Regions from separate parts of the Streptomyces sp. NPDC052107 genome, predicted to be linked through region 2. Evidence: riboswitches for the same ligand, from Rfam matches in the RefSeq annotation. Region 2 holds a riboswitch; each other region holds the start of a gene.
The links. A riboswitch is a leader RNA that binds a small molecule or an ion and turns the genes downstream of it on or off. The one in region 2 is predicted to bind thiamine pyrophosphate.
Positions count from the first base shown of each region.

Region 1 (9,733 bases), on a different contig from region 2:
CCTCCTCGAACACGGTCAGCAGATCGTTCGGCAGGTCGATGTCGCTCTTGTCCAGCTCGTCGATGAGCAGGACGCGCGGCCGGCGGCGCGGCAGCAGAGCCGTGCCCAGGGGCCCTAGCCGCAGGAACCGTCCGATGTCGCCGGTGCCCTCGCCCGTGTCCAGGCCGGCCCGCCGCAGGTTCGCCTCGTGCAGCCGCCCGATGGCGTCGTAGGCGTACAGCCCGTCCCGCAGGGTCGTGCGCGAGGTCACCGGCCAGTGCAGCACGGGGCCGAGCCCCAGCTCATGGGCGACGGCATGGGCCAGCGTGGACTTGCCCGTGCCCGGACGGCCGGTCAGCAGCAGGGGGCGGCGCAGCAGCAGCGCCGCGTTGACGACGTCGACCAGTCCCCGGTCCACCTGGAAGACCCGGCCCCGGCGGGCGTCGGCCGGCTCCGGCGCGAGGACCTCGTCCTTCGGGGGCGTGCCCTGCTGGATCGGCCGCCAGCCCGGGGGATCGGGCAGCCGGTCGATCGCGTCGTGCGGAACGCCGTCGCCACGGTACAGCCACCACCCGGGTGTCTGCGGGCTTCCGGTCTCGGTCACGAGGGGTCACCTCCGGGGGCGGGAACGGGTGCGGCCAAGGGGGTCTGTGGTGGCAGCCGGTCGAAGGGGTCCCAGAGGAAGCCCAGACGCAGTCCGCCGGCGATGCGCGGCCCGCCGCCCGCGGGCACGGGCGACCACTCGCCCCGGCGGGCCCGTAACACGGCCTCGGGCAGGGTCCGTACGCTGGTCGACCGCAACCGGCCCGGCAGCTCCCCGGTGACCCGCGGCCCGTCCTGTTCGTCGTGCGCCCACACCAGCGCGGGGATCCCCGCGTCCAGGGCCGCGTCGAACTCCGGGTCGGGCGTGCGCTTCCGGGCGGCCCGCGGCGGGAAGCCGAGCACCAGCGCGAGCGGCCCGTCCTCCGGGTACAGCGCGGAGAACATGACTTCGTACGACGTCGGGTCCTGGCTCCGGGCGGGCACCACATCCACCACCCGCTCTCCGGAGAGTACGGACATCGCCCTCATCCTGTCCCACTTGCGGGACCAGTTATGCCCCCACTCGACCCAGACCGACGCGTTCTGGCGCTCGAGACTGCGCACGGCGACCGGATGCACCACCCCCAGACGCACCTCCGCGCCGCTGGGCGTGGTGATCGGGAGCCCGTCGAACGCCCTGCCGAGCAGCTCGCGCGGCAGGACGAACTCCACGAACAGATCCGGGGAGTCGATGGCCTTGGCCCGGCGCATCCGGATGATCTCCTCCCGGATCAGGCGCTCGATGTGGCCGAATCGCATGGCCTCGGTGTACTGCTGCACGGCCTCCCGCGGCGAACCCTCGTGCTCCTGGAAGACGTCGAGCAGATAGTGCCGGGACGGCGAGGCGGGAGTGATGCGGAAGGTGGCGTACGTCCACCGGGCGGTCGCCCGCGCCGGACGCGAGCGCCGCTGAAGCAGCGGGCCCGGATCGACCACCGGCGAGCAGTGTCCGGCCCGGCCGCGCACCCAGCGGGCCAGCTCCTGCCCGCGCGTTCCCGGGACGCGCTGGGACAGCGCCGCGACGAACGTCAGCAGTGGCGGCACCGGGCGGCCGGCCTGCGCGATCTGCTGCAGGTCGTGCACGATGCCGAGGATGTCCTCGGGAGCGCCCTGCCAGGGGCGGCGCACCGGGCCGAGCGCCTCGTCGCGCAGCGTCACCAGACCCGGCAGCGGCACCGCGCCGTCCAGCAGCAGGCGGTAGAGGTCGTCCATGGCCTCGGCGTCGAACGGGCCGTCGTCGTACAGACCCTGGTGGAGGTCGGTCTCCGGCACGGAGGGGTCCGTGAGCAGCTCTCCGGACAGCGCGAGGGCGGCGCGCAGCGGGGGCCAGGACCGGGCCAGCCGGGCCATGGGGATCATCCATGTCACCCCCGCGTCCGGTGCCTTGTCCCGCAGGACGGCCAGCCCCATGACCCGGGAGGTCGCGACGTCCTTCACGCCGCAACCGCTGTACCCCTTGCCGACCTTGCGGCCCGTGTCGGGCGCGTCGTTCAGCTGGATCAGCGCCGACGCCGGCCCGCCGGGGCCGGCCATGAGGCAGTCCGCCCACACCCCGTGCGGCTGTCCCTGGGGGTAGCCGTACACCTGCATCCGCCGCTTCGCGCTGTAGGAGCCGGCGGACAGGTGGCCGTGCGAGCTGGGTAACCGGTCGCCGGCCAGGGACAGATCGCCGTGCAGGGTCAGCACCGAGAAGTCCTCGTGCGAGTTTCCGCCCCCATAGTGGTGCCCGCCGCCCGGGGAGCCGCTCAGCCGCAGGCCGTTGCTCAGGCTGATCGTCACGGTGGCGCCCGGGTCGTCCTGCCACGGCCGGCCGAGGGCGCTCGTCACCACGTGGGCGCACGTCAGCACGTACCGCGGCGGCATGACGACCCCTCCGCCCACGGGCATGCCCGTGGGCCCGAGGATGCTCACCTGCCAGACGTCGGTTGCGGTCAACTGCGCGACCGGTTCCACCCCCAAGACGCCTCTCCCCCCGTCTGCCGCGCCACCGGACGAGCACCGCGAAGCCGCCATAGTAGCGGCCTCGGAGGGGGCGGACGCAGGGGGCAACAGTCCATCGACGGCGGCCAGTTGACACTGCCCCCGAGGGGCCCGCAAGTGCCCTGGTCAGCGGATGGTGATCGTGATGGCCGATCCCTTGGGCGCCTTGTCGCCGCCCTTCACCGACTGCTTCTTCACGGTGTCGCCGAACAGCCCGAGCAGGCCGCGGTCCTCGTCCACCTTGAACCCGGCGCCCTCCAGCGCCTTGTGGGCGTCGTCGACACTGTCGCCGACCACGTCCGGCACCTCGACCATCTCCGGGCCCTTGGACAACGTCAGCGTCACCGTGTCGCCCTCGGCGGCCTGGCTGCCGTCGCCCGGGCTCTGCTGGGCCACCTTGCCCTTGTCGTACTCGGAGTTGACCTGCTGGGGCGCGATCTTCACCTTCAGCCCGGCTTCCGTCAGCTGCTGCCTGGCGTCGGCCGGATCGTCACCGGTGACGTCCGGCACGTCGATCGGGCGGCCCTTGCTGACGGTCAGCGCGATCGCCGACCCGGCGTGCCGCTCGGTGCCGGCCCGCGGTGTCGTGGCGATCACCGAGCCCTTGGCGACGTCCTCGCTGAACTCCCGGGTGACCATGCCCGGTTCCAGCCCGTCCGCCTTCAGCCGCGCACGCGCCTCGGCCAGGGGGCGGCCCGCGACATCCGGCACGTTCACCGTCTCCGGGCCGAGCGAGATGGTCAGCGTCACCGAGTCGTGGTCGCGGATCCGGGCGCCGGGCGCGGGGTCGGTGCCGATGACCGTGCCCCGCTGGACCGCGTCGTTGTACTCGCGCTTGACCTGTCCGACCTCGAGGCCGGCCGACTTCAGCCGGTCCCGGGCCTGCGCCTCGGTCTTCGACAGCAGTGGCGGGACCTTCGTGAACTGGCCGGAGTTGATGTACCAGACGCCGGCGCCCACGCCGAACACCACCAGCACGGCGGCGACGACCGTCAGCACCAGGCGCCGCGACCGCCGCGGTGGCACCGGAGGCGCCTGCAGCCGGCTGGTGTGCTGGACGCCGCCCCCGGCCGGCTCCTCCTCGTTGACGGGCAGCGGCCGGGGCACGGTCAGCGAGCGCGGTATCACGCTCGTACGGTCGCCGGCGTTGTCGTGCTCCGCGGACAGCGCCTGCGGCGGTATGGCGTCCAGCTGCTCGTCGCTCAGCCCCTGGCGCGCCTCGCGTACCTGGGCGAGCAGTGCCACGGCGTCGTGCGGCCGGATGTCCGGGTTGCGAGCGGTCGCGGATGCCACCACCTCGTCCAGCTCGTACGGCAGCCCCGGCACCAGTGCCGAGGGCGGCGGCACGTCCTCGTGGATGTGCTTGTAGAGGACCTGCGCGGGGGAGTCCCCCGAGTGCGGCTTGCCGCCGGTCAGCATCTCGTAGAGCACGACACCGCAGGCGTAGACGTCGACGCGTGGATCGGCGGTGCCCTGCTCTATCTGCTCGGGCGCGAGATACGACACGGTCCCGAGGACGGCGCCGGTCGTGCTGGTCTGGGTGTCCACCGACCGCACCAGCCCGAAGTCGGCGACCTTGACCCGGCCGTCGTCCCCTATCAGCACGTTCTCGGGCTTCATGTCCCGGTGCACGAAACCGGCCCGGTGCGCGGCGCCGAGCGCGGCGAGCACGGGCTCGAGGATGTCGAGGGCCGCGCGGGCCTGCAGCGCCCCCCGCTCCCGCAGCACGTCCCGCAGAGTGCACCCGGCGACGTACTCCATCGCCAGGTACACGTACGACCCGTCGGTGCCCTGGTCGAAGACCTGCACCACGTTCGGGTGCGCCAGCCGGGCGACGGACTTCGCCTCCCGGATGAACCGCTCCACGAAGGATCCGTCGGCCGCGAGCGTCGGGTGCATCACCTTCAGCGCGAGCACACGGTCCAGACGGGTGTCCAGGGCCCGGTAGACCGTGGCCATCCCGCCGACCGCGATCCGCGCGTCGACGCGATAACGGCCGTCGAGCACCTGCCCGACGAGAGGGTCCTGAAGGGTCGTATCCACGCAGGGGAGTCTACGAGGACCCACCGACACTTCCCCCGCCGAGAACGCTTTCCCCCAGGCACTGAAGCCGACCTGTGACGCGACACACGAACAAGGGTTCCGATCCCCAGCCCCACACCCCCACACCGCCCCCACCCCCGCCGTCTGCCGCCGCCCACCGCCCGGCCGCCGTCTGCCGCCGCGCACCGCGCGGGCCGCCGTCTGCCGCCGCGCACCGCGCGGGCCGCCGTCTGCCGCCGCGCACTGTCCAGGCGGTTGGCTGGCGCCGCCCACTGTCCGGGCCGTCGGCTGCCGACGGCCACCGTCCAGGCCGCTCGCTGCCGCCGGCAGCCCCCCCGTGCAGTTCGCTGTCTCCTGCGGCCCGTGCCGCCCGCGCCCCACGACTCGTGGCCGTCGCGGCGCAGGCGACCCGCTGCTACGGCCTGTGTGGCCCGCCGGCGTCGCCCCGCGACTCGTGGCCGTCGACGCTGCAGGCGTTCGGTGGCTGCCGGCGTCGTCACCGCGAGCTGTGCGGCCCGCCGGCGCCCCCAAGACTCGCGCCCGCCGACGGCGCAGGCGTCCCGCTGCCGCCGGTGCCGCCCCCACAACCCGCGGCCGCCGACGGCGAGGACGCCCCACGGGATAAGTCCAGCCCCCCAGCAGGCGGTAACGGGCGGTGCGCGGGTGGGAGAGCCGTGGGCAAGTGCGGCACAGGGTCAGAACGCAGGACGCTCGGGATCCAGCACGGCCAGGCCCCCCGCAGGAGACGACGCCTCGGCGAAGTGCCTGCGCGGAATCCGCCCGGCCAACCGAGCCAGCCGACCTCCCTCCACGGCATGCCTCATCGCCGCCGCCATGAGTTCCGGCTCCTGCGCCCGGGTCACGGCGGAGGCGAGCATCACCCCAGCACACCCCAGCTCCATGGCCAGCGCGACATCGGACGCCGTACCGGCCCCCGCATCCAGAATCACCGGCACGCGCGCGTGCTCGACGATCAGCTGGAAGTTATGGGGATTGCGGATCCCGAGCCCGGACCCGATCGGCGACCCCAGCGGCATGACGGCGGCACAGCCCACATCTTCCAGCTTCCGCGCCAGCACGGGATCGTCATTGGTGTACGGCAGCACCGTGAACCCGTCGTCGACCAGCGTCTCCGCCGCCTCCAGCAGCTCCACCGGATCCGGCAGCAGCGTCCGCTCGTCGGCGATGACCTCCAGCTTGATCAGATCCGTGCCCAGCGCCTCCCGCGCCAGCCGCGCGGTCAGCACGGCCTCGCCCGCGGTGAAACAGCCCGCCGTGTTCGGCAGCACCCGGATGCCCAGCCTCTCCAGCACCGACAGCACCGAACCGTGCACGGAGGGGTCCACCCGCCGCATCGCGACCGTCGTCAGCTCCGTACCGGAGGCGACCAGCGCCCGCTCCAGCACCTCCAGGCTGGGCGCACCGCCCGTACCCATGATCAGCCGCGACGAGAAGGTCGTACCCCCGAGGACCAAGGGATCGTCGGCCATGGCTCAGCCTCCCTGGACCGCGGTGAGGACTTCGACCCGGTCGCCCTCGGCCAGCGCCGTGGACGCCCACTGCGCGCGCGGGACGACGGTCTCGTTGACGGCGGCGGCCACCCCGGAGGGCGCCGAGACCAGCGACCGTACGACGATGTCCAGAGCGGTACCCGGAACGATCTCCCGGCGCTCTCCGTTGACAGAGATCGAGATGCTCATGCGGGCTGCTCCATGAGGACGGCGGCGCCGAAACGCTGCGGCGTGAAGGGACGGGCTTCTTCCGGGAGCCGGCCGCTCGCCAGCACCTCGGCCATCACATCCCCGGTGACCGGCGTGAGCAGCACGCCGTTGCGGTAGTGCCCGGTGGCCAGCAGCAGCCCGTCGAGCCCGGACGGGCCGAGCAGCGGCGCGTTGTCGGGGGAGCCGGGGCGTAGCCCGGCCCGGGTCTCGGTGAGCGGCAGTTCGGTGATGCCCGGCACCAGCTCGTGGGCGTCGCGCAGCAGCTCGTACACGCCGCCCGCGGTGACGGTCGTGTCCCAGCCCAGCTCCTCGCTGGTCGCGCCGACGACCAGTTCGCCGTTCTCGCGGGGCACCAGATAGACCTGGCTGCCGCGGACCACGGCCCGTACCGTCCGGCTGAGGAAGGGCGCGTACCGGCGCGGCACCGTCAGCCGCAGCACCTGCCCCTTCACCGGCCGCACCGGCGGCAGCAGCGCCTCCGGCACGCCCGTGAGCCGCCCGCTCATGCTTCCTGCCGCGAGCACCACCTGCCCGGCGCGCAGCTCGGTGCCGTCCGCGGTGATCACCCCGGCGGCCCGGTCCCGTACGACGTCCAGCCGCTCGGCCCACGCGCGATGGAACACCACGCCGGCCCGCTCGCATGCGCTCACCAGGGCCGCCGCCAGCCGCCGCGGGTCGATCTGGTGGTCGCCCTCGACCCGCAGCCCGCCGCGCACCCCGGGCGCCAGCATCGGCTCCAGGCGCCGGCACTCCCGCCCGGACAGCCACTCCGAGTCCAGGCCGGAGCGTTGCTGCAGGGCGTGCAGTTCACGCAGATGTGCGCGGTCGTCGGCGTCGAGCGCGACCGCGAGGGTGCCGCAGCGGCGGTAGCCGAGGTCCTGGCCGGTCAGCTCGGTCAGCTCGGCCGTGAAGTCCGGGTAGCGGCGGGCCGATTCCAGGTTCAGGGCGAGCAGCCGCTCCTCGCCGTAGTGCAGTTCGGTGACCGCGGCCAGCATCCCGGCCGCGACCCGCGCGGCCCCGCCGCCGGGCTCGGGGTCCACCACGGCGGTCGCGAGCCCGCGCTGCGCCGCGCGCCAGGCCGTGACCAGGCCGATGATTCCGCCCCCGGTGACGAGGACGTCGGACGTACGTGACGACATGGGCGTCCAGCCCCTCCCTTCGCCGGCATGACCCGGATCAGGTTCGTACGGTCGGAGGCCGCCAGCCTCCCTCTCAGCCCGGTGCGTCCGGGCTCCCGCGAGTGCTTGTACGGTGGCCACCCTAGCCCGCCCCCCTCGTCACCCGTAAGGGAGCCCCTGCCCATGGCCCGGTCGCTCGACGGACTGATCCTCGCCCCCCTGGCGGACCAAGCCCCAGGTCAGGTGGGTACCCGCACCCGGTTCGCGTACCACGAGGAGGACGGCGAGATATGGGCCGAGTACGCGGGCGGCGATGTCGTACGCGGTCATCTGGTCGGCACCCGGGAGGGCGACCGTCTGGACTTCCGCTATGTCCAGCTGAAGACCGACGGGACGACCTCCTCGGGGCACTGTGTCTCCACGGTCGTGGAGCTGCCGGACGGGCGGGTGCGGCTGGAGGAGACCTGGGAGTGGGAGTCCCAGGCGGGCGCCGGTACGAGCGTTGTGGAACAGGTCACCGGGCACGCCCGCTGACTGACGCGTTGTCACGTGTCTATGGTGATCGGGTGAGCGAGCAGACAGCGCAAGGGGGCACGCCGGCGGGGCGGCGCGTGGTCGTGGTGGGCGCGGGCATGGCCGGGGTGCAGACCGCGGTCGCGCTGCGGGAGCAGGGCTTCAAAGGTCCCGTCACCGTGATCGGCGCGGAGCCGCACCAGCCGTACGACCGGCCGCCCCTGTCGAAGGCCGTACTGCTCGGCAAGGCCGAGGACTCCGCCTTCGACGTGGACTTCGAGTCCCTCGGCGTCGAGCTGCGGCTCGGCTGCGAGGTGCTGGGCCTGCGCCCCGCCGAACACGAGCTGGACACCGAGGCGGGCCCGGTGCCGTACGACGTCCTGGTCCTCGCCACCGGCGCCGAGCCGATCACCCTGCCCGGCACCGAGGGGGTGCCCGGCGTGCATCTGCTGCGCACCTTGGACGACGCCGAACGGCTGAAGCCGGTGCTCGCCCGGCAGCACGAGATCGTGGTCGTCGGGGCCGGCTGGATCGGCGCCGAGTTCGCCACGGCCGCCCGCGAGACCGGCTGTGCGGTGACCGTCGTGGAGGCCGCCGACCGTCCGCTCGCCGGCGCCCTGCCCGCCGAGGTCACGGCGCCCATGGCCGCCTGGTACGCCGACGCGGGTGTGGAACTGCGCACCCACGCGCGCGTGGATCACATCGAGCCCGGCGCGGTCGTGCTCGCCGACGGCACCCGGCTGCCCGCGGACGCCGTCGTCGTCGGCATCGGCGCCCGCCCCGCCACCGCCTGGCTGGCCGTCTCCGGCGTGGAGCTGGGCCCGCACGGGGACGTCCTCGCCGACGACCGGCTGCGCACCTCGGTCGAGGACGTGTACGCAGTCGGCGACTGCGCCTCCTTCCCCTCCGCCCGCTACGGCGAACGGCTGCTCGTCCACCACTGGGACAACGCCCTGCAGGGCCCGCGCACGGTCGCCGCGAACGTGCTCGGCGAGACCCCGGCGGTCTACGACCCGGTGCCGTACTTCTGGTCCGAGCAGTTCGGCCGGTTCGTGCAGTACGTCGGCCACCACGCCGCGGCCGACCGCATGGTCTGGCGCGGCGACCCGGAGGGCCCGGCCTGGACGGTCTGCTGGCTCCGCGAGGACCGCCTGGTGGCCCTGCTGGCGGTGGGCCGACCGCGTGATCTGGCGCAGGGCCGTCGGCTGATCGAGGCGGGCCGCCGGATGGACGCGCGGGCCCTGGCGGACCCGGCGAAGCCCCTGAAGGACGCCACGGCCGCCTAGCCGGGTCCTCCCGCCCGGACCTGCCTGACTTCCGACTGTCAGTGGGGGATGGCAGGCTTGTCCTGTGACCGAGATTGAAGCAAAGATCGATGCTCTCGTCCCCGCCTGGCTCACCCTCCCCGACATCGCCGAACAGCTCGGCGTCGAGGTGACGCGTGTGCGGCAGCTGGTCAAGGAGGGCCAGCTCATCGCCGTACGCCGGGGTGAGAACCGCGCACTGCACGTCCCCGCCGCCTTCATCGACGGGGACAAGGTCGTCAAGGGCCTGTCCGGCACCCTGACGCTTCTGCGGGACGACGGCTTCACGGTCGAAGAGATGATCGAGTGGCTCTTCACCCCCGACCCGACCCTGCCCGGCACCCCCGCGCAGGCTCTGAGCGAGAATCGCGGCACGGAGGTGAAGCGCCGCGCCCAGGCGCTCGCCGTCTGAGCCGAATCGCACATGAGGGGTGGCGTGCGGGCCGTCCTGGCCCGTACGCCACCCGCCGAAGCCGCCAGGGACACCGACCAG
Region 1 covers NZ_JBFAWG010000001.1:223,433-233,165, forward strand. Annotated here, with positions in the region: gene AB0M27_RS01030 (MoxR family ATPase) at 1-583, opposite strand, end outside; gene AB0M27_RS01035 (hypothetical protein) at 580-2,514, opposite strand; gene pknB (Stk1 family PASTA domain-containing Ser/Thr kinase) at 2,668-4,584, opposite strand; gene AB0M27_RS01045 (thiazole synthase) at 5,280-6,074, opposite strand; gene thiS (sulfur carrier protein ThiS) at 6,078-6,278, opposite strand; gene thiO (glycine oxidase ThiO) at 6,281-7,444, opposite strand; TPP riboswitch at 7,442-7,553, opposite strand; gene AB0M27_RS01060 (hypothetical protein) at 7,607-7,957, shown strand; gene AB0M27_RS01065 (FAD-dependent oxidoreductase) at 7,990-9,222, shown strand; gene AB0M27_RS01070 (Rv2175c family DNA-binding protein) at 9,287-9,652, shown strand.
Region 1: linked by a shared signal. The riboswitch ahead of thiO (glycine oxidase ThiO) and the one ahead of AB0M27_RS06585 (thiamine ABC transporter substrate-binding protein) in region 2 are both predicted to bind thiamine pyrophosphate.

Region 2 (9,733 bases):
GCGCCGCTGGTGCCGCTCGCGGTGGGCGGTGCGGCGATGGTGGTCGCGGGGTACGTCCGCGGCGCCGAGGGCGCCTGGGTCGCCATGGCGTTGACGGCGTTGGCAGCCCTGGTCTGGCGCATGACGGAGTCGCCGGAGGGCTATCTCAAGGACGTCACGGCGGGCGTGTTCGCGGCGTTCTACGTGCCGTTCCTGGCCACGTTCGTGGCGATGATGCTGACCGCGTCCGACGGCCCCTGGCGGGTCCTCACCTTTCTCCTCCTGACGGTCGTCAGTGACACCGGCGCCTACGCGGTCGGCTGGCGGTTCGGCAAGCACAAGCTGGCCCCGCGCATCAGCCCTGGCAAGACCCGCGAGGGCCTGGTGGGCGCGGTGCTGTTCGCGATGGTCGCGGGCGCGCTGTGCATGCAGTTCCTGATCCACGACGGCACCTGGTGGCAGGGCCTGCTGCTGGGCCTCGCGGTCGCCGCCAGCGCCACGCTGGGCGACCTCGGCGAATCCATGATCAAGCGCGACCTGGGCATCAAGGACATGGGCACCTTGCTCCCCGGGCACGGAGGCATCATGGACCGCCTCGACTCGCTCCTCCCGACGGCCCCGGTGGTCTGGCTCCTGCTGGTGCTCTTCGTCGGCTCCGCGTGAGCCACGGGTCGGGCTCCGCGTGAGCCTCGTGTCGTACGGCTTCCGGGCCCCCGTCCTGCGGGCAGGACGGGGGCCCGTCGACGTTGGTCGTACGGCCCTTGAGGTGGGACGATCTGGAGACGAGCCCTCTGTCCGGGAAAGGAGGTCGTGATGTCCGCCTTCCATGAGGAGATCGACGTCGACCGGAGTCCCGGTGACGTGTGGGCGTACCTCAGCGACCCGTCCCACCTGCCGGAATGGCAGAAGAGCGCGGTGTCGGTCGAGCAACTCGACGACAGCCCCTTCGGACTCGGGTCCCGGCTCCGGATCACCCGCCACGTCGGCCGCCGCGACGTGCCGCTGACCATGCGGGTCACCGAGTTCGAACCGCCGCGCTCGTGGAGCATGCAGGGCATCGACGGTCCGGTCCGGGGCCGGGTCCACGGCGAGGTCGTCCCGCTCCCCGACGGCCGTACGCGCGTGACCATGGACCTGGACTTCGAGGGCCGCGGCGTCGGCAGGGTGCTGATCCCGCTCGTCGTACGCCCCCAGGTCCGCAGGGAACTCCCGGAGAACGAGCGGCTGCTCAAGGAGCGGCTGGAGCACGCCGCCGGCTAGCCGGAAGCTCCTCAGGCGGTGGCCCGGATGGCGGCGATGTCGAACTGCAGGCGGACCTTCTCGCTCACCATGGCCCCGCCCTGGGCCAGCCGCGCGTCGTAGGACAGCCCCCAGTCGGAGCGGTTGATGGTGGTGGTGCCGTCGAAACCGACCCGCTCGTCACCGAACGCGTCGATGACGTGACCGATGTAGGTGAGCTCCAGATCGACGGGACGGGTGGTGTCCTTGATCGTGAGGTCGCCGGTCATGCGGTAGACGTCCTGGCCCGCCAGCCGCACGGCCGTGCTCGTGAAGGTCATCCGCGGGTGCGCCCCGGCGTCCAGGAACTGCCGGCCGATCACGTGCGCGTTGCGCTGCTCGACACCCGTGTCGACGCTGGCCGTGTACAGCACGATGTCGGCCCGGGAGCGGGTCGGCTCACGGCCGTCGAAGTACAGACGGCTCTCGTACTCGGTGAACGCGCCCCGCACCGTCGTCACCATCGCATGCCGCACGGAGAACCCGATCCTGCTGTGCGCGGGATCGATCAGCCACTCGCCGGTGAGGCCCGCCAGCTCGGGATCGGGCAGAACGGCGGTGGCGGTGGCACCGGCCGCCGGGACGGCGGTCGCCACGGGCGCGGCGGACTGCTGCGCGCGCCGGTGGAAGGAGTTGCGGCCGAAAAGGTTCATGGACTCGTGGTTACGGCAGGGCAGGGAGCCGGACAAGGGCCGATCAGGAAACCCGACCGTTCCCCGGCAGAACTTCACAGGGCGCAGCAACGGCGACCGTCCCGTGCCCATAGCCTTCGAGGGGGATCTCCAGGAACACTGTGTTGCGGGCCTTTACAAGGGGGTTGATCCCGCAACCTTCGGCCGTCACCCGTGACACCCCGGCCACACGGGCCGCTGAAGACAGTGACCCCGGGCGGGGTCATGGCGCTTGCCACTCCGGGGGAGGCGCGCGGGCGCCGATACGCGGGGGGAGGCTCGTCCACCCCCGTAACGAGTCTGCCCCTGCTCGAAATCTGGCCCGAGTGCCCAACGTGGCAGGGCACCCAGGCCACTTCAGGGGGCGGGGTGGCGCGGTCACACACCGAACAGCGACGGGCGACTAGCCTGCGGAACAGAGGCCGTCGTTCGGACAGAACACAACCCCCGTGTAGTTGTGGCCGGTCCGTATGGTCACGGGATTCGGGTCGGGGGGGAAGTTGACGTAAGAACCCGCGTCAGCTGTAGCGCTGAAGTGGACCGTCGTCCCGACCGGGAAGCTCGCAGTGCAGTGCGGCCGAGCGACGGACAGGTTCGGTCGGACGGGCGCCAGTGGGCGCCGACCGGTCTTCGGCGCGGGTCAGTGCCTCCCGTACGGTGTCGCGCTGGAGGCGCGGGGAGATGCCGACAGTCTCGCTCTCGGCGATCTGCTTTTCGAGGAAGGCGAGGATCGCCCGGAGCCGCGGTGCATCAGGCGGGAAGAGCAGTCGTGCCCGACAGCTGGCACAGACGCCCTCGCAGCTCGGTCCGGCCGGGCCGCGTGGCGAGCTGCCGGTAGGTGGCGCGTCACTCCTACCGTGCTTGGGCGAGGTCGTCGAGGAACGGTCGCACCGCAAAATTCAAGCATGTGTTCGATTCTTCGGCGTCATCGTGGAGGCAGGCACGTGACGGGTAGGGCATGCGCCGGAACCGAGAGGGAGTCACACACCCGCCGAATCCTTAAAAATTTACCTAAGTCCTATTGACTAGGGCCATATCCGGTGCATTGTGATTAATAGGCCATAACACCGAAAGAGTTACAAAGTCGATGAGGACGTCTAGTCGACGGAGCGACTTGGACAGGATGTGGTTCAGGCCCCCGGCAAGCCGGCGCGATACCGGAATGACAGTGACGACTGAAGCTCCAGGACACGCGCAGCACTACCGGGGACTGCTTTGCCCTCGGAGCCGTCGCACGGGCCGGGTCGCCGTGCGACGGCTGTGCTGAGCCCGCGAAGCCGCCCGCCTGGTTTCCCTGAGGTGGGCTGCTCGTGCAACGAGCGCGGACGGTGACCGCACTCGGCCGCCTGCTGCGGGCGGTCCCGAGGTGCCGGCCGTCGACGTGGTGCGGGAGAGCTGGGCGGCAACTGTCGCGGCCCTGCCTGTGGGGACGCGGATCACTGGCGAAGTCATCGGTCGCGGGGCCCATCGGAATCCTCATACGTATAGATCGCGTGCCGAACGCCATGGCGCTGGCGGAGATCACGTCCATGCCGCGGGGAATGGACCTCCCGGCCCTCGGCGCCTTCGTCAGTGGTGAGGGCCTCAGGCACGCCTACAACCACCAGGTCAGGGTCCGGCTCGACGAGTGGCGGGCAGCCGACGAGTGATCGCCCCTGGGCCGTCCCTGGGCCGCCCGAAGCCGCTCAGCAGCGACCGGTGACGCCTACTGACGACTGACGTAGCGAGCCGCAGCCGCAGGTCACCCATTTGGATCTGCGACACTGGTAACGCCATGCCTAAGCCCGGAGAACTCACTTTCGTCGCCCCGCGCGGAGCTCAGAAGCCGCCGCGGCATCTTGCCGATCTCACGCCCACCGAGCGCAAGGACGCGGTGGCCGAGGCCGGGGAGAAGCCGTTCCGCGCCAAGCAGCTCTCGCAGCACTACTTCGCGCGGTACGCGCACGACCCGGAGCAGTGGACCGACATCCCCGCCGGATCGCGTGCCAAGCTCCAGGAAGCGCTGTTCCCCGAGCTGATGACCGTCGTGCGGCATCTGTCGACCGACGAGGGGACCACCCGCAAGACGCTGTGGCGGCTGTTCGACGGGACCCTCGTGGAGTCCGTGCTGATGCGGTACCCGGACCGGGTCACCATGTGCATCAGCTCGCAGGCGGGCTGCGGGATGAACTGCCCGTTCTGTGCGACCGGGCAGGCGGGGCTCGACCGGAATCTGTCCACAGCCGAGATCGTCCATCAGATCGTGGACGGGATGCGGGCGCTGCGGGACGGAGAGGTGCCCGGCGGGCCCGCTCGGCTCTCCAACATCGTCTTCATGGGCATGGGCGAGCCGCTCGCCAACTACAAGCGTGTCGTGGGTGCCATTCGGGCGCTGACCGATCCGGCTCCGGACGGGCTGGGGTTGTCGCAGCGCGGGATCACCGTGTCCACCGTCGGGCTCGTGCCGGCCATCCACCGGTTGGCCGACGAGGGCTTCAAGTGCCGGCTCGCGATCTCCCTGCACGCCCCCGACGACGAGCTGCGCGACACCCTCGTCCCCGTGAACACGCGCTGGAAGGTGCGCGAGGTGCTGGACGCCGGGTTCGAGTACGTCGAGAAGAGCGGGCGCCGGCTGTCCATCGAGTACGCGCTGATCCGGGACATCAACGACCAGGCGTGGCGCGGCGACCGGCTGGGCCGGCTGCTCAAGGGCAAGCCCGTGCACGTCAATCTCATTCCGCTGAACCCGACGCCGGGGTCGAAGTGGACCGCCTCGCGGCCCGAGGACGAGAAGGCGTTCGTCGAGGCCATCGCCGCCCACGGCGTGCCCGTCACCATCCGGGACACCCGTGGCCAGGAGATCGACGGAGCCTGTGGTCAGCTCGCTGCCACCGAGCGGTAATCTGGCCGGGTCCACATATCTTCATATTCCGACAGGGGAGCGCCACAGCGCTGAGAGTGCGGCGGACAGGGCCGCAGACCCTCTGAACCTCGCCCAGGTCATTCTGGGTAGGAAGTTCGGTCATCACTCAAGCTGTTGCGCCCTGCCCGGGTCCTTTCCACACACAAGGCCCGGGCAGGGCCGCGTCTCTTCCTGGCCAACCCCCAGGAGGACATCCAGTGCACAACAAGACCTTCGTGGCCGTGGCGGTCGGGCTCGGCCTGATCGGCCTGTCCGCGTGCGGTTCGACCGACACGAAGTCGTCCGCGGACTCCAAGACCGTCACCCTGGTCAGCCACGACTCGTGGCGTATCTCGAAGAACGTGCTGAAGGACTTCGAGCAGCGGACCGGGTACAAGGTCCGCAATCTGCAGGACGGCGACGCCGGGCAGGCCGTCAACAAGGCGATCCTGACCAAGGACAACCCGCAGGGCGACGTCTTCTTCGGCGTCGACAACACCCTGCTGTCCCGTGCCCTCGACAACGGCCTCTTCCAGCCGTACACCGCCAAGGGCCTCGACAAGGCCGGCGCCGCCTACCAGCTCGACCAGGACAAGCACCGGGTCACGCCCGTCGACTACGGCGACATCTGCGTCAATTACGACAAGGCCTACTTCAGCAAGCACCAGCTGACCCCGCCGCAGTCCTTCGCCGACCTCGCCAAGCCCGAGTACAAGAACCTCCTCGTCACCGAGAACGCCGCCACCTCCTCGCCGGGCCTCGGCTTCCTGCTCGGCAGCGCGGCCCAGTTCGGAGACGACGGCTGGCAGGACTACTGGAAGAAGCTCAAGGCCAACGGCGTCAAGGTCGTCGACGGCTGGGAGCAGGCGTACTACCAGGAGTTCTCGGGTTCGTCGGAGGGCAAGAAGGCCGGCGGTGACCGGCCGCTCGTTGTCTCGTACGCCTCCTCCCCGCCCGCCGAGGTCATCTACGCCAAGAAGCGGCCCAGCACCGCTCCGACCGGGGTGTCGTACGGCACCTGCTTCCGGCAGATCGAGTTCGCCGGGCTGCTCAGCAACGCCCAGAACCCCAAGGGCGCCAAGGCGTTCATCGACTTCCTGGTCTCCAAGGAGTTCCAGGAGGACATGCCGCTGAACATGTTCGTCTACCCGGTGGTCGAGGGCGCGAAGGTTCCCGCCGAGTTCACCGAGTACGGCAAGGCCGCCGAGCACCCCGAGACCATGGCTCCCGGCAAGATCGCCGCCAACCGTGACCAGTGGGTCAAGTCGTGGACCTCGCTCGTACTGAAGTAGCCCCCGACACGAGGGACCGGCGCGGGAGCGCGGCGCGGTTCGGGCTGATGGCCCTGCCCGTCGCGTTCTTCGCGCTGTTCTTCGCCTGGCCCGTGGCCGCGATCGTCGCGCGCGGGCTGAAGGTGGACGGCGCCTGGCAGTTGGGGCGGACCGCGGACGTGGTCACGCGGCCGGACATCCGGCACGTGCTGTGGTTCACCACATGGCAGGCGCTCGCCTCCACCGGGCTCACCCTGCTGCTCGCGCTGCCCGCCGGGTACGTCTTCGCCCGTCTCGACTTCCCGGGCAAGCAGGTGCTGCGAGCGGTCGTCACCGTCCCGTTCGTGCTGCCGACCGTCGTCGCCGGCAGCGCGTTCCTCGCCCTCGTCGGGCACGGCGGGCTGCTCGACGACCTGTGGGGCGTACGGCTGGACACCACGGTGTGGGCGATCCTGCTGGCCCACGTCTTCTTCAACTACGCGGTCGTCGTACGGACCGTGGGCGGGCTGTGGTCCCAGCTCGACCCCCGGCAGGAGGAGGCCGCCCGGATGCTGGGCGCGTCTCCGCTCGGCGCCTGGCGGAGGGTCACCCTCCCGGCGCTCGCACCCGCGGTGGCCGCCGCCGCGTTGATGGTGTTCCTGTTCACCTTCACCTCCTTCGGCATCGTGCAGATCCTCGGCGGCCCCACCTTCTCCACCCTCGAAGTGGAGATCTACCGACAGACGTCCGAGGTCTTCGACCTTTCCGCGGCCGCCGTCCTCACCCTCGTCCAGTTCGTCGCGGTCGGCTTGATCCTCGCCGTGCACGCCTGGACGGTACGGCGCCGGGAGACCGCTCTGCGGCTCGTCGACCCGAAGACGGCCGCCCGCCGCCCGCGCGGCGCCGGTCAGTGGGCCCTGCTCGCCGGTGTCCTCGTCACCATCGCGCTGCTTCTCGTCCTGCCCCTCGCCGTGCTGGTCCGCCGCTCCCTGGACGCGCCGGGCCTCGGCTACTACCGGGCGCTGACGAACCCCGACGGCGGTACGTTCCTGGTGGCGCCCGCGCACGCGGTGTGGACCTCGCTGCAGTACGCCGTCGCCGCCACCGCCGTCGCCGTGGTGATCGGAGGTCTCGCGGCCGCCGCGCTGGCCCGCCGGGACGCCGGCCGCCTGGTCCGGGGCTTCGACGCGCTGCTGATGCTGCCGCTCGGCGTCTCCGCCGTGACCGTCGGCTTCGGCTTCCTGATCGCCCTCGACAAGCCGCCGCTGGACCTCAGACAGTCCTGGATCCTCGTCCCGCTCGCGCAGGCGCTGGTCGGCGCCCCCTTCGTCGTACGGACCATGCTGCCCGTGCTGCGCGCGGTGGACGTACGCCTCCGGGAGGCCGCCGCCGTGCTCGGGGCCTCGCCCTGGCGGGTGTGGCGGGAGGTGGACCTGCCGCTGGTGCGGCGGGCGCTGCTGGTCGCGGCCGGGTTCGCCTTCGCCGTCTCGCTCGGCGAGTTCGGGGCGACCGTGTTCATCGCCCGGCCCGACAACCCGACGCTCCCGGTCGCCGTGGCCCGGCTGCTCAGCCGCCCCGGAGACCTCAACTACGGCCAGGCGATGGCCCTTTCGACCATTCTGATGGTGGTGTGCGCCGCCGCGCTGCTGTTCCTGGAGCGGCTGCGCACCGACCGGACGGGGGAGTTCTAGATGCTGCTGAGCCTCGATGCCGCGACCGTGCGCTTCGGCGGGCGGGCCGTGCTCGACGCGGTCGATCTCGACGTCGCCGAGCACGAGGTGGTGTGTGTGCTGGGCCCCAGCGGCAGCGGGAAGTCGACCCTGCTGCGGGCGGTCGCCGGGCTCCAGCCCCTCTCCGGCGGACGGGTGTTGCTCGACGGCCGCGACCATGCGGGCGTGCGCGCGCACCGGCGGGGCGTCGGCCTGATGTTCCAGGACCACCAGCTCTTCCCGCAGCGGGACGTCGGCGCGAACGTGGCGTTCGGACTGCGCATGCACGGCGTCGCCAAGGGCGAACGGGACGCCGAGGTCGGGCAGTTGCTGGACCTGGTCGGGCTGCCCGGGGCCGCCCGGCGGGCCGTGGCCTCCCTGTCCGGCGGTGAGCAGCAGCGCGTGGCCCTCGCCCGGGCGCTGGCTCCCCGGCCCCGGCTGCTCATGCTCGACGAACCGCTCGGCCAGCTCGACCGCTCCCTGCGCGAACGACTGGTGGTCGAACTCCGCGAACTCTTCCGCCGGTTGGGTACGACCGTGCTCGCCGTGACCCACGACCAGGGCGAGGCGTTCGCGCTGGCCGACCGGGTGGTGGTGATGCGGGACGGACGGATCGCCCAGTCCGGCACGCCTCTTGAGGTGTGGCAGCGGCCCGCCGACGCGTTCGTGGCCCGCTTCCTCGGCTTCGACAACGTGGTCCCGGCGACCGTCGCCGGCACGGCCGCCGACAGCCCCTGGGGCAAGCTGCCGGTCCCCGACGGCTCCCCGCAGGGCAGCCGCACGCTCCTCGTCCGGCCCGCCGGGGTGCGGCTCGTGGCGGCCGACACCGGCCTGCCCTGCACGGTGACCGCGCGCACCTTCAAGGGCACCCATGTGGCCGTCCACCTCCAGCCGGCGGACGGGCCGCGCCTGGAGGCGGCCTGCGCGCTGCGGGACGCGCCCGAGGTCGGGGACGGGGTGGGCGTGGAGTTCGACGCGGCCGAAATCGTCGTGCTCGACTGATCGGCGCGCCCCTAGGGTGAGGCTCATGACCTTGCTCGCGCATGAGCGCTACTGCGACGAAATCGCCGACCAGGTGGGCCGGTTCCGGGCCCTGCTGACCTCCGGCGCCGATCTGACGGCCACCGTGCCGACCTGCCCGGAGTGGACGCTGGAACGGCTGGTACGGCACATGGGCGGCGCCCTGCGCTGGGTGGCCACGCTCGTGGGGACGCGGGCCCAGGAGATGGTCCCGCACGAGCAGGTACCGCTCGGCGCGGGACCGGACGCCGAGGGGGACGCGGCAGCCCTCGACGCATGGCTCGCGGAGACCGGCGAGCTGGTCGTCGGGGCGCTGCGCGAGGCCGGTCCCGACGCCAAGGTGTGGTCCTGGACCGGCACGGCCACGAGCGGGTTCTGGGCCCGTCGGATGACCCACGAGATCACCGTGCACCGCGCGGACGCCGCGCTCACGGTCGGGGTGCCCTACGAGGTCGCGCCCGAGGTCGCCGCCGACGCGCTGGACGAGTGGCTGCAGCTCGTGGAGTGGGTGCAGCGCTCAGGGGCGCGGAAGTGGGCCACGGAACTGCGCGGCACGGGCCGCAGCATCCATCTGCACGCCACCGACGCCGACCCCGCGCTGAACGCCGAGTGGCTCGTCGAGCTGGGCGAGGACGGCGTCAGCTGGCGGCGTGGCCACGAGAAGGCCACCGTCGCCCTGCGCGGCCCGCTCACCTCCGTGCTGCTCGCCTTCTACAACCGGCTGCCGCTGGACACCCCCGGCCTGGAGGTCCTCGGCGAGCGTGAGCTGCTGGAGTTCTGGCTGAAGCAGGCCACCTTCGGCTGACACACGACCGCGGCCCGTCCCCTGGGGATAGGAGGACGGGCCGCGGTGGCGTACTGGTGAGAGCGGGCGAGGCGTCAGCCGTTGCCGCGGGCTCCACGACGGCGCATGCCGAAGTAGACCGCGCCACCGCCGACGACGAC
Region 2 covers NZ_JBFAWG010000004.1:234,336-244,068, forward strand. Annotated here, with positions in the region: gene AB0M27_RS06560 (phosphatidate cytidylyltransferase) at 1-642, shown strand, start outside; gene AB0M27_RS06565 (SRPBCC family protein) at 793-1,239, shown strand; gene AB0M27_RS06570 (YceI family protein) at 1,251-1,910, opposite strand; gene AB0M27_RS06575 (hypothetical protein) at 3,422-3,577, shown strand; gene rlmN (23S rRNA (adenine(2503)-C(2))-methyltransferase RlmN) at 3,703-4,809, shown strand; TPP riboswitch at 4,833-4,941, shown strand; gene AB0M27_RS06585 (thiamine ABC transporter substrate-binding protein) at 5,028-6,101, shown strand; gene AB0M27_RS06590 (iron ABC transporter permease) at 6,149-7,750, shown strand; gene AB0M27_RS06595 (ABC transporter ATP-binding protein) at 7,751-8,770, shown strand; gene AB0M27_RS06600 (maleylpyruvate isomerase family mycothiol-dependent enzyme) at 8,796-9,593, shown strand; gene AB0M27_RS06605 (LAETG motif-containing sortase-dependent surface protein) at 9,668-9,733, opposite strand, start outside.

Region 3 (9,733 bases), on a different contig from region 2:
TCGCGGATGAACTCGCGGTAGGCCTCGTCCAGCACCACCAGGACATCGCCGGGCACCCGGTCGAGGAACCGCTCCAGCTCGGCCCGCCGCACCACCGTGCCGGTCGGGTTGTTGGGGTTGCAGACGAAGATCAGGCGCGTCCGGTCGGTGATCGCGTCCGCCATCGCGTCCAGGTCGTGCACATCGCCGGGCGTGAGCGGCACCTGCACCGACCGGGCGCCGCTGATCTGCGTGATGATCGGGTACGCCTCGAAGGACCGCCAGGCGTAGATCACCTCGTCACCGGGACCGCTGGTGGCCTGGAGGAGCTGCTGGGCGACGCCCACCGAGCCGGTGCCGGTGGCCAGGTGGGAGACCGGGACGCCGAAGCGCTCCGACAGCTCCTCCATCAGCCCGGTGCACGCCATGTCCGGATAGCGGTTGAAGTCGCAGGCGGCCGCCGTCACGCTCTCCATCACGCCGGGCAGCGGCGGATACGGGTTCTCGTTGGAGGACAGCTTGTAGGCAACCGGCCCGCCGGCCGCGGCGGGCTTGCCAGGCTTGTAGGTGGGGATACCCTCCAGCTCGGCGCGCAGCTTGGGGCTCGTCTCGCTCACCGCAGTCCTCCTCGCGACCACCGGCGGACGCCGCCGGCTTCCAATACTCCTCACCTTATGAGGATTCGGCCCCGGTGCGTACAGGTGGCGGTCCTGCAAAACGTGAACCAGATCCGCCCCGGCGCCATCCCAGCGCATCACCGTACGAAGGCGTACGTTTCAGGGGGCGCGCCGTACATATATCTATGCGCCGGTAGCTCGCGCCGTGGCGCGCATCACCCGTGCAGGTGAGTTGAGACCTCTTCGAGACATCGGGCACTTGGCAGGTCCATACGCGTCACTGCGTCACGTCCTGCCGCAGGATCGTTCAACTTCCTCTCTTTCAAAGGCAGTTGACGCTGTATGACCATGCAGAAACGTGCCTGTCAATGCGTGCATATGCGTCCGCACTACCCCACCGCATGAGCCCTACTATCGGCTCGCCATGACAGCAGCAGGGAAGCACCAGGTGAGCCGCGCGGAAACCTCACGTCGAGGCAGCCGGCCGGGCCGGGCGGGCATCAGAGACGTGGCCGCCGCCGCCGGAGTCTCCATCACGACCGTCTCCGACGCCCTCAACGGCAAGGGGAGACTCCCGGATGCCACCCGGCGCCATGTCCGCGAGGTCGCCGACCGGCTGGGATACCGTCCTTCCGCCGCCGCCCGCACCCTCCGTACCGGCAAGTCGGGTCTGATCGGCCTGACCGTGACGACGTACGGGGATGAACCTTTCACCTTCACGGAGTTCGCGTACTTCGCCGAGATGGCACGGGCCGCCACCTCGGCCGCGCTCGCCCGCGGCTACGCCCTCGTGATCCTGCCCGCGACCTCCCGCCACGACGTGTGGTCCAACGTCGCCCTGGACGGCACGGTCGTCATCGACCCCTCCGATCAGGACCCGGTGGTCAGCGAGCTCGTCCGGCAGGGACTGCCGGTCGTCTCCGACGGCCGGCCGGCCGGCTCGCTGCCGGTCACCGCCTGGGTCGACAACGACCACGAGGCCGCCGTCCTCGGCATCCTCGACCACCTCGCCGACGCCGGCGCCCGCCGCATCGGCCTGCTCACCGGCACGACGACGGACACGTACACCCACCTGTCCACCACCGCCTACCTGCACTGGTGCGAGCGGGTGGGCCAGGACCCGGTCTACGAGGCCTACCCGGCGCACGACCCGTGCGCGGGCGCCGTGGCCGCCGACCGGCTGCTCGCCCGCCCCGACCGGCCCGACGCGGTCTACGGCCTGTTCGACCCCAACGGCACCGACCTGCTGGCCGCCGCCCGGCGCTACGGGCTCCGTGTCCCCGACGACCTGCTGCTCGTGTGCTGCAGCGAGTCCATGGTGTACGCCAGCACCGAGCCGCCCATCACCACGCTCTCCCTGAAGCCCCGCCGTATCGGCACCGCCGTGGTCCAGCTCCTCATCGACGCCATCGAGGGCGTGGAGTCGGACCAGCCGGTCGAGCAGGTGATACCGACCGAGCTGATCGTGCGCACCTCCTCGCAGCGGCGCCCGCCGCGCACGACGGTCAGCCCCCCACGGTCGCCGGACGGCAGATAGCGCCGGAAAGCGGGGCGCTCACCCCGTGCATGCACCGGCCGAGAGAGGGGGCTCGGCGGGCCGGCGACCGGGGGCCGGGGGTTCGGCCGGTCGAGAGCCGGCCGAACACCTGCCCAAACGGGGCGAAAGCCGCGGTGAACTGGAGTCTTGTTCCGATTCACCACCCCTGGGTCATCACACGGCGCGACGCGCATTCCTATGATGGGCCCACGACACCGCGGACCGCTGCGACCAGGCAGTCCGAAGGGGTGCAGATGCGGCGCGATGGTGGAGGGGTCTGATGACTCAGGGGGCCGGTCAGGGACCCGAAGTGGAGCGGACGGCGACGCTGCGCGACTTCCGGGTACCTGCGTACGTCCACGAGACCGGACCGTACGTCCGCACCGCCCACCCGGGCGACACCCCGCCGCCCGCCGACCCGGCGTACCCCGACGACTACACACCCACCCAGCGCGACCTCCCGGTCATCAACCGCACCGAGACGGTCCAGGTCCCCGTCGAGACGGCATCCGCGGCCCCGGCCCCGCAGCCCGAGACCGGGCCGGGACCGCTGTTCGTCGTCGGAGACGTCCACGGGTACCTCGACGAACTGATGGCCGCACTGCAGGAGCAGGGACTGATCGACGCCTCCGGCCAGTGGTGCGCCGACACCACCCGGCTGTGGTTCCTCGGCGACTTCACCGACCGCGGGCCCGACGGCATCGGCGTCATCGACCTCGTGATGCGGCTGTCCGCCGAGGCCGCGGCGGCCGGCGGCTACTGCAAGGCCCTCATGGGCAACCACGAGCTGCTGCTGCTCGGCGCCAAGCGCTTCGGCGACACCCCCGTCAACTCCGGCGCGGGCACGGCCACCTTCCAGGCGGCCTGGCTGCTCAACGGCGGACAGAAGACCGACATGGACCGCCTCCAGGACCACCATCTGCAGTGGATGGCCCGGCTCGACGCCGTCGAGGAGGTCGACGGCTATCTGCTCGTGCACTCGGACACCACCGCCTACCTCGACTACGGCGACTCCATCGAGGCGGTCAACGACACCGTCCGCGAGACTCTCACCCGCAACGACGCGGACGAGTGCTGGGATCTGTTCCGCAAGTTCACCAAGCGCTTCTCCTTCCGCTACGAGGGCGGCGCCGACGCCGTGCGCTCGCTCCTCGATACGTACGGCGGCACCCGCATCGTTCACGGTCACAGCCCGATTCCCTATCTCCTCGGCGAGGTCGGCTCCGAGGACGGCGAGGAGGGCACCGGTCCCGTCGTGGAGGGACCGCACGTCTACGCCGACGGGCTCGCCATCGCGATGGACGGCGGGGTGACCATGGCCGGAAAGCTACTGGTCCGGCAACTTCCCCTGGCCACCTGACCGTTCCGCGAGCAGGCGCCCCCGGCGGAGTACCCGCAGGCCGGTGGGCAATTTCCGGCAACCCCCTGTCACCGTGTGCCGTCACGGCTCTACCATCGGCTTATCCGTAGCAGGCTCCCCTCCGTTTCTGCCCGACGGCTCGCCGGCGTGCGAGCCCCAAGCCCTACGGAGCATCGGGGGATGCACATGAACAGCGTTCCGCAGCACCTGCAGAGCGAGGACCGCCAGGAATTCGAGCGGCTCCTCGATGAGGCGCTGCGCTCCGCACCACAGCGACCGGAACTGGCCGCCGTCGGAGAGCGGCTCAATCCCGAACAACTGCGCACCATGGCGCTCAACGCCACCGCACTGATAACGGCCGCCGCCGCGGCCGAATACCAGCACTACGTGAAGATCCGCCAGGAACTGCGTCAACCGGCGATGACCCCCTCGGCCTCCGGTGACTCCGCTCCCGCGGACCAGAGTTCGGCCGTCCCCGGGCTCGTCGGCGGTTTCGGCGAGGCGACCGAGAGCACCGGCGCGGGTGCCGTCGCGGTCATCGCCGTACTGGCTCCCGTCCTCTCCGGAACCGCCGCGGCGATCTTCCTGCTCGTCGGATACATCCTGAAGACGCTGAGCCCCGGACAGACCTTCGCCCAAACCATGCTGACCGCGGGGTGGGTGTTCGGCGCGGTGACCGCGGCCACGATCCTCCTCGCCGCTGTCGGACTGCTCCTCACCGCCCTGCGCAACAGCAACTCGCCACAGGCCCAGGCGCTGGACGCGGCGCACCGGGAACTGGACAGCGCCAGAGAGGCCTGGCGGGACGCCCTGCTGGAGCGCGGCATCCTGCCGTTCCTCACGGAGGCACTCGCCGAGCCCCGACCAGCGGCCCCCCTGCACCGCACGACCCCACCCGCCCCGCGCGGCCGCATGCCCCGCCTGGGGTACGACCGCCCCGGTTTCAGCAGTCCCGACGACGGCACCCAGTCCGGCCGGCCGAGCTTCACCAGCCCGGACTACACGAGCCCGGACTTCGGTGGCCCGGAGCACCAGCCCGAGTAGCCCCACCGGCAGCCCGGACACGGCTCGCGCTCCCGACCGACGTGGGCCCGACCGGGCGGCCCACCGGTGTGCCGCCGTCCCGGTCGGCCGACCGGTCGGCGTCATGCCCGGCCGCATGGCGAAGCACCTCGAACGGCGCGGGTCACGGCCGGCCGAAGCCACCGAGGCACACGCACCATCGCGGCAAAGCGCACCACCGGCAAGATCGTCCTGACGCCCTGAGCGACACCAGCGGGGTCCGCGCCTCACGTGACGCCGGGCGGCGGCTCGGAAACGCGGACCGCTTGCGCCTGGCCCTCAGTCCGCGATCGGCAGGTACACCCGGTTACCCGCCGCCGCGAACTCCCTCGACTTCTGGGCCATGCCCTCCTCGATCTCCTCCTGGCTGCCGCCGTGTTGACGGCGGATGTCCTGGGAGATCTTCATGGAGCAGAACTTCGGCCCGCACATCGAGCAGAAGTGGGCCGTCTTGGCCGGCTCCGCCGGAAGGGTCTCGTCGTGGAACTCCCGCGCCGTGTCCGGGTCCAGAGCGAGGTTGAACTGGTCCTCCCACCGGAACTCGAAGCGGGCGTCGGACAGTGCGTCGTCCCACTCCTGGGCGCCCGGGTGCCCCTTGGCGAGGTCGGCCGCGTGCGCGGCGATCTTGTAAGTGATGACGCCGGCCTTGACGTCGTCACGGTTGGGCAGGCCCAGGTGCTCCTTGGGCGTGACGTAGCAGAGCATCGCCGTGCCCCACCAGGCGATCATCGCGGCGCCGATGCCGGAGGTGATGTGGTCGTACGCCGGCGCGATGTCCGTGGTCAGCGGGCCGAGCGTATAGAACGGAGCTTCATCGCAGATCTCCTGCTGAAGGTCGATGTTCTCCTTGATCTTGTGCATCGGGACGTGTCCCGGGCCCTCGATCATCGTCTGTACGTTGAAACGCCTGGCGATCCGGTTGAGTTCCCCGAGCGTCCTCAACTCCGCGAATTGCGCCTCGTCGTTGGCGTCCGCGATCGAACCGGGCCGCAGGCCGTCACCCAGCGAGTACGTGACGTCGTAGGCGGCGAGGATCTCGCAGAGCTCCTCGAAGTTCTCGTACAGGAACGACTCCTTGTGGTGCGCCAGGCACCACGCGGCCATGATCGAACCGCCACGCGAGACGATTCCCGTCTTGCGGTTGGCGGTGAGCGGCACGAACGGCAGCCGGACGCCCGCGTGGACGGTCATGTAGTCCACGCCCTGCTCGGCCTGCTCGATGACCGTGTCCTTGTAGATCTCCCAGGTCAGTTCCTCGGCCTTGCCGTCGACCTTCTCCAGGGCCTGGTAGAGCGGCACCGTCCCGATGGGGACAGGGGAGTTGCGCAGCACCCACTCGCGGGTGGTGTGGATGTTGCGGCCGGTGGAGAGGTCCATGACCGTGTCGGCACCCCAGCGGGTCGCCCAGGTCATCTTCTCCACCTCCTCCTCGATGGAGGAGGTCACCGCCGAGTTGCCGATGTTGGCGTTGACCTTCACCAGGAACCGCTTGCCGATGATCATCGGCTCGATCTCCGGGTGGTTGACGTTGGCCGGCAGCACCGCCCGGCCCGCCGCGATCTCCTCGCGGACGACCTCGGGAGACACGTTCTCCCGGATGGCCACGTACTCCATCTCCGGGGTGATCTCGCCCCTGCGGGCGTATGCGAGCTGCGTGACCGCCTCGCCGGCCCGGCCCCGGCGCGGCTGGCGCGGCCGTCCGGGGAAGACCGCGTCCAGGTTGCGCAGCCCGCCGCGCGGCGAGGTGTGCTTGATCCCGTCGTCCTCGGGACGAACGGGGCGGCCCGCGTACTCCTCGGTGTCCCCGCGGGCGATGATCCAGTTCTCCCGCAACGGCGGCAGGCCCCTGCGGACATCGGTGTCGACGAGTGGATCGGTGTACGGGCCCGACGTGTCGTACAGCGTGACCGACTGCCCGTTGGTGAGATGCACCTGACGGACCGGCACACGCAGGTCGGGGCGCGAACCCTCGACGTACGCCTTGTGCCAGCCGATGGACTTCCCGGCCTCCTGGGACATCTCGTCCTCAACGGAGGCAGGCGTGCATGCGTCCTTGTTGGTCATGAGACCTACTCCCTACGCCGGCATTACCCGGTAACAGGTTCGGCGGTCGACGCAGCGGTTTCCGTCTGTCGACATCCGCGCGGAACATCGCTTGTTCCACGTGAAACATCGCGCCTACGGAGGTCAGCGCCCTCTCAGCCCGGTGCTCCGAGCTCCCGCGTGTGCAAAGGTGCCTCCACGCTAGCGTCATGAGTGGCGCGGTGAACAGTGGGCCCCCTGCCGTTGTTGCGATGATCGGGCGGTGACCGGAATGCAACAGTACCCGTATCGGCCTCCCGAGCCGCGCCACCGACCGAGCTCGAGGCAGGGCGATGACGGCCACACCCCCGAGCGGGAGGACAGCCGGGATGACAGCCGCGGTCATGGCCACGGGCAGCCACACGGTCACAGCGGCGGTCACAGCCACAGCCATGGACCCGCCGCGCCCGTCTCCCGGCACCTGCGCAAGGTCATCGCCGCGGTCCTGGTCCCGTTCACCGTGGCGGTCGTCGTCGGACTGGTCGTGCTCTGGCCCGGGGGAGCCCCGTCCCACAAGCGCAGCGGCGTCGGCTTCGACCGGGCGACCCAGCAGGCCACGGTCACCAGGGTCGTCGAGGTGAGCTGCAAGTCGGTGAACGCCTCCGGTGGCACCCCGACCGGCGACACCTCCACCGCCGCGGGCAGCCCGGCGGATCAGGAGCCGAAGGGGAGCTGCAAGAAGGCGACCGTCCGGGTCGACACCGGCAAGGACAGGGGCCGTACGTTCATCGAGATCGTGCAGCCGGACCAGAGCCGACAGCTCAGCCAGGGTGAGAAGGTGGTGGTCGCCTACGAGCCCTCGGCGCCGAAGGACCTGCAGTACTCGGTGACCGACGTGAACCGGAAGTTCCCCATGACGCTGCTCGCGGGAATCTTCGCGCTCGCGGTCGTGGTGGTCGGCAGGCTGCGCGGCGTGATGGCGCTCGTCGCACTGGCCGCCAGCTTCCTGGTGCTGACCCTGTTCATCCTGCCCGCGATCCTCCAGGGTTCGAATCCGCTGCTCGTGGCGGTGGTCGGATCGAGCGCCATCATGCTGCTCGCCCTGTACATGTGCCACGGCCTGTCCGCACGCACCTCGGTGGCGGTGCTCGGCACACTGGTCTCGCTGCTGCTGATCGGCGTCCTCGGCTCGCAGTTCATCGGCTGGGCCGCCCTCACCGGCAACACGGACGACAGCACCGGCCTGATCCACGGCCTGTATCCGTCGATCGACATGAGCGGTCTGCTGCTGGCCGGCGTCATCATCGGCTCGCTCGGCGTTCTGGACGACGTCACCGTGACGCAGACGTCGGCGGTCTGGGAGCTGCACGAGGCCAATCCGACGATGGGCTGGCGCGGGCTGTACCGCGCGGGCATCCGCATCGGCCGCGACCACATCGCCTCCGTGGTCAACACCCTCGTCCTCGCCTACGCCGGTGCCGCGCTGCCGTTGCTGCTGCTGTTCTCGATCGCGCAGAGCGGCGTCGGGACCGTGGCCAACAGCGAGCTGGTGGCCGAGGAGATCGTGCGCACGCTGGTGGGCTCGATCGGTCTGGTCGCCTCGGTGCCGGTCACCACCGCGCTCGCCGCGCTGGTGGTCTCGGCCGACCGCCCCGGCTCGGGCACACCGGTGCCGGCCGCGACGCGGCCGGCACCGGCACGCGGCGGCCGGGGACGACGCCGGAAGCGGTAGGGCCGGCGAGCCGACGGAAAGCGGCAGTGGGCCTGCCTGAGGCCGGCTCAAGCAAGCGGTGAGCCCGCCTGAAACCGACCCGGGGATGCAGCGAGCCCGCCGTGGCCGGTGCGAGACGCGGTGACCGAGTCTCGACGCTCCATGCAGAAGCGTTCCTGCACAATCCCACGCGGCACGGTGGAGCACCCGGCGCCCCGTGCCGTAACGCTTCAGCCGGCGCTCTGCTCCTCGGCCAGGATGCGATCCAATGCCTCTTCCAGATGGGCGTCGAAATCGGCCAGCGCGCCCTCCTGACCGAGCGGCACAAGCTTGTCCGTGCGGTCCAGGAAGGCCACGAGCGGCGGCGCGGAGGAACGGAACAAGGCCTGGTCGCCACCGACCTGAAGCCTGATCAGCACCTCGCCCAGCAACTCGGAGTCGGCGGGAGCGATGTGCACGTCCCCTTCCCCGCACGGCCGGCCGACGCCGTCGATCAGCAGCTCGCGTCCGAACGCCCAGGTCACCGGGGCGTCGCCGGGCAGATGGAAGGTGAGCCGGACGGCATAGGGATCGCAGGTCTCGTAGCGCAACTCCACCGGGATGCGGAAGGAGAGCTCCTCCGACACGAGAAAGCTCATGATGACCTCTGCCTGTACGGACTCGCGCATCGTCTACCCCGTCGTATGGACATCGACTGGCCGGGATTGATCCCTCTAACCGTGGTCAAATCTTGCTGAACGTACACATGAGATCACAAGGAGTAAGTTTTCAGATACTGATAGAGAAGGCGAGCGTTCCCAGATGCCGCCCGATCTCCGTCTGCAGCCGACGCGCCGCGGGCAGCAGCCGGTCCGCCTGGTGGGCGGGCAGCGACATGGCCATCGTGGCCACGGTGGTGCCGACCGTGATCGGGACCGCCGCGCAGACCGTCCCGAGCGCGTACTCCTGGCGCTCCACCACCGGCTCCATGCGCGGCAACCGGGCCAGCCGCCGCAACAGGGCCTCGTTGTCGCGCACCGTGTACGGGGTGATGGGCTGCACGGGGTAGCGCGCGAGATGGTCGCGGCGGGCGTCCTCGTCCAGCTGGGAGAGCAGACACTGCCCGATGGCGTGCGCGTGGCCGGTCTCGCGGAAGTCGGCCCACTCCTCGACCGCCGGCGCCTCGGGGGAGTCGGAGACGCACATGACGTCGATCTCGCCGTCCCGGTACATCGCGTAGTACACCGGCACTCCGATGGAATCGCGCCAGTGCGCAAGCGTGTCCGCCACCGCGCTGCGACGTTTCTGCTGGGCTCCGCTGCTGCCCAGCCGTTCGGCCGCTTCACCGAGGAAGAACAGCCCCTTCTCGCGCCGTAGATAGCCCTCGTGCACCAGGGTGCGCAGCAGGTGGTACGTCGTCGGGAGAGCGAGGCCGGTTTCGCGGGCGAGTTGTTTGGCAGGCGCGC
Region 3 covers NZ_JBFAWG010000008.1:114,149-123,881, reverse strand. Annotated here, with positions in the region: gene hisC (histidinol-phosphate transaminase) at 1-596, opposite strand, end outside; gene AB0M27_RS11460 (LacI family DNA-binding transcriptional regulator) at 1,021-2,133, shown strand; gene AB0M27_RS11455 (metallophosphoesterase family protein) at 2,414-3,493, shown strand; gene AB0M27_RS11450 (hypothetical protein) at 3,674-4,537, shown strand; gene thiC (phosphomethylpyrimidine synthase ThiC) at 4,835-6,619, opposite strand; TPP riboswitch at 6,612-6,788, opposite strand; gene AB0M27_RS11440 (YibE/F family protein) at 6,861-8,309, shown strand; gene AB0M27_RS11435 (SsgA family sporulation/cell division regulator) at 8,519-8,956, opposite strand; gene AB0M27_RS11430 (IclR family transcriptional regulator C-terminal domain-containing protein) at 9,057-9,733, opposite strand, start outside.
Region 3: linked by a shared signal. The riboswitch ahead of thiC (phosphomethylpyrimidine synthase ThiC) and the one ahead of AB0M27_RS06585 (thiamine ABC transporter substrate-binding protein) in region 2 are both predicted to bind thiamine pyrophosphate.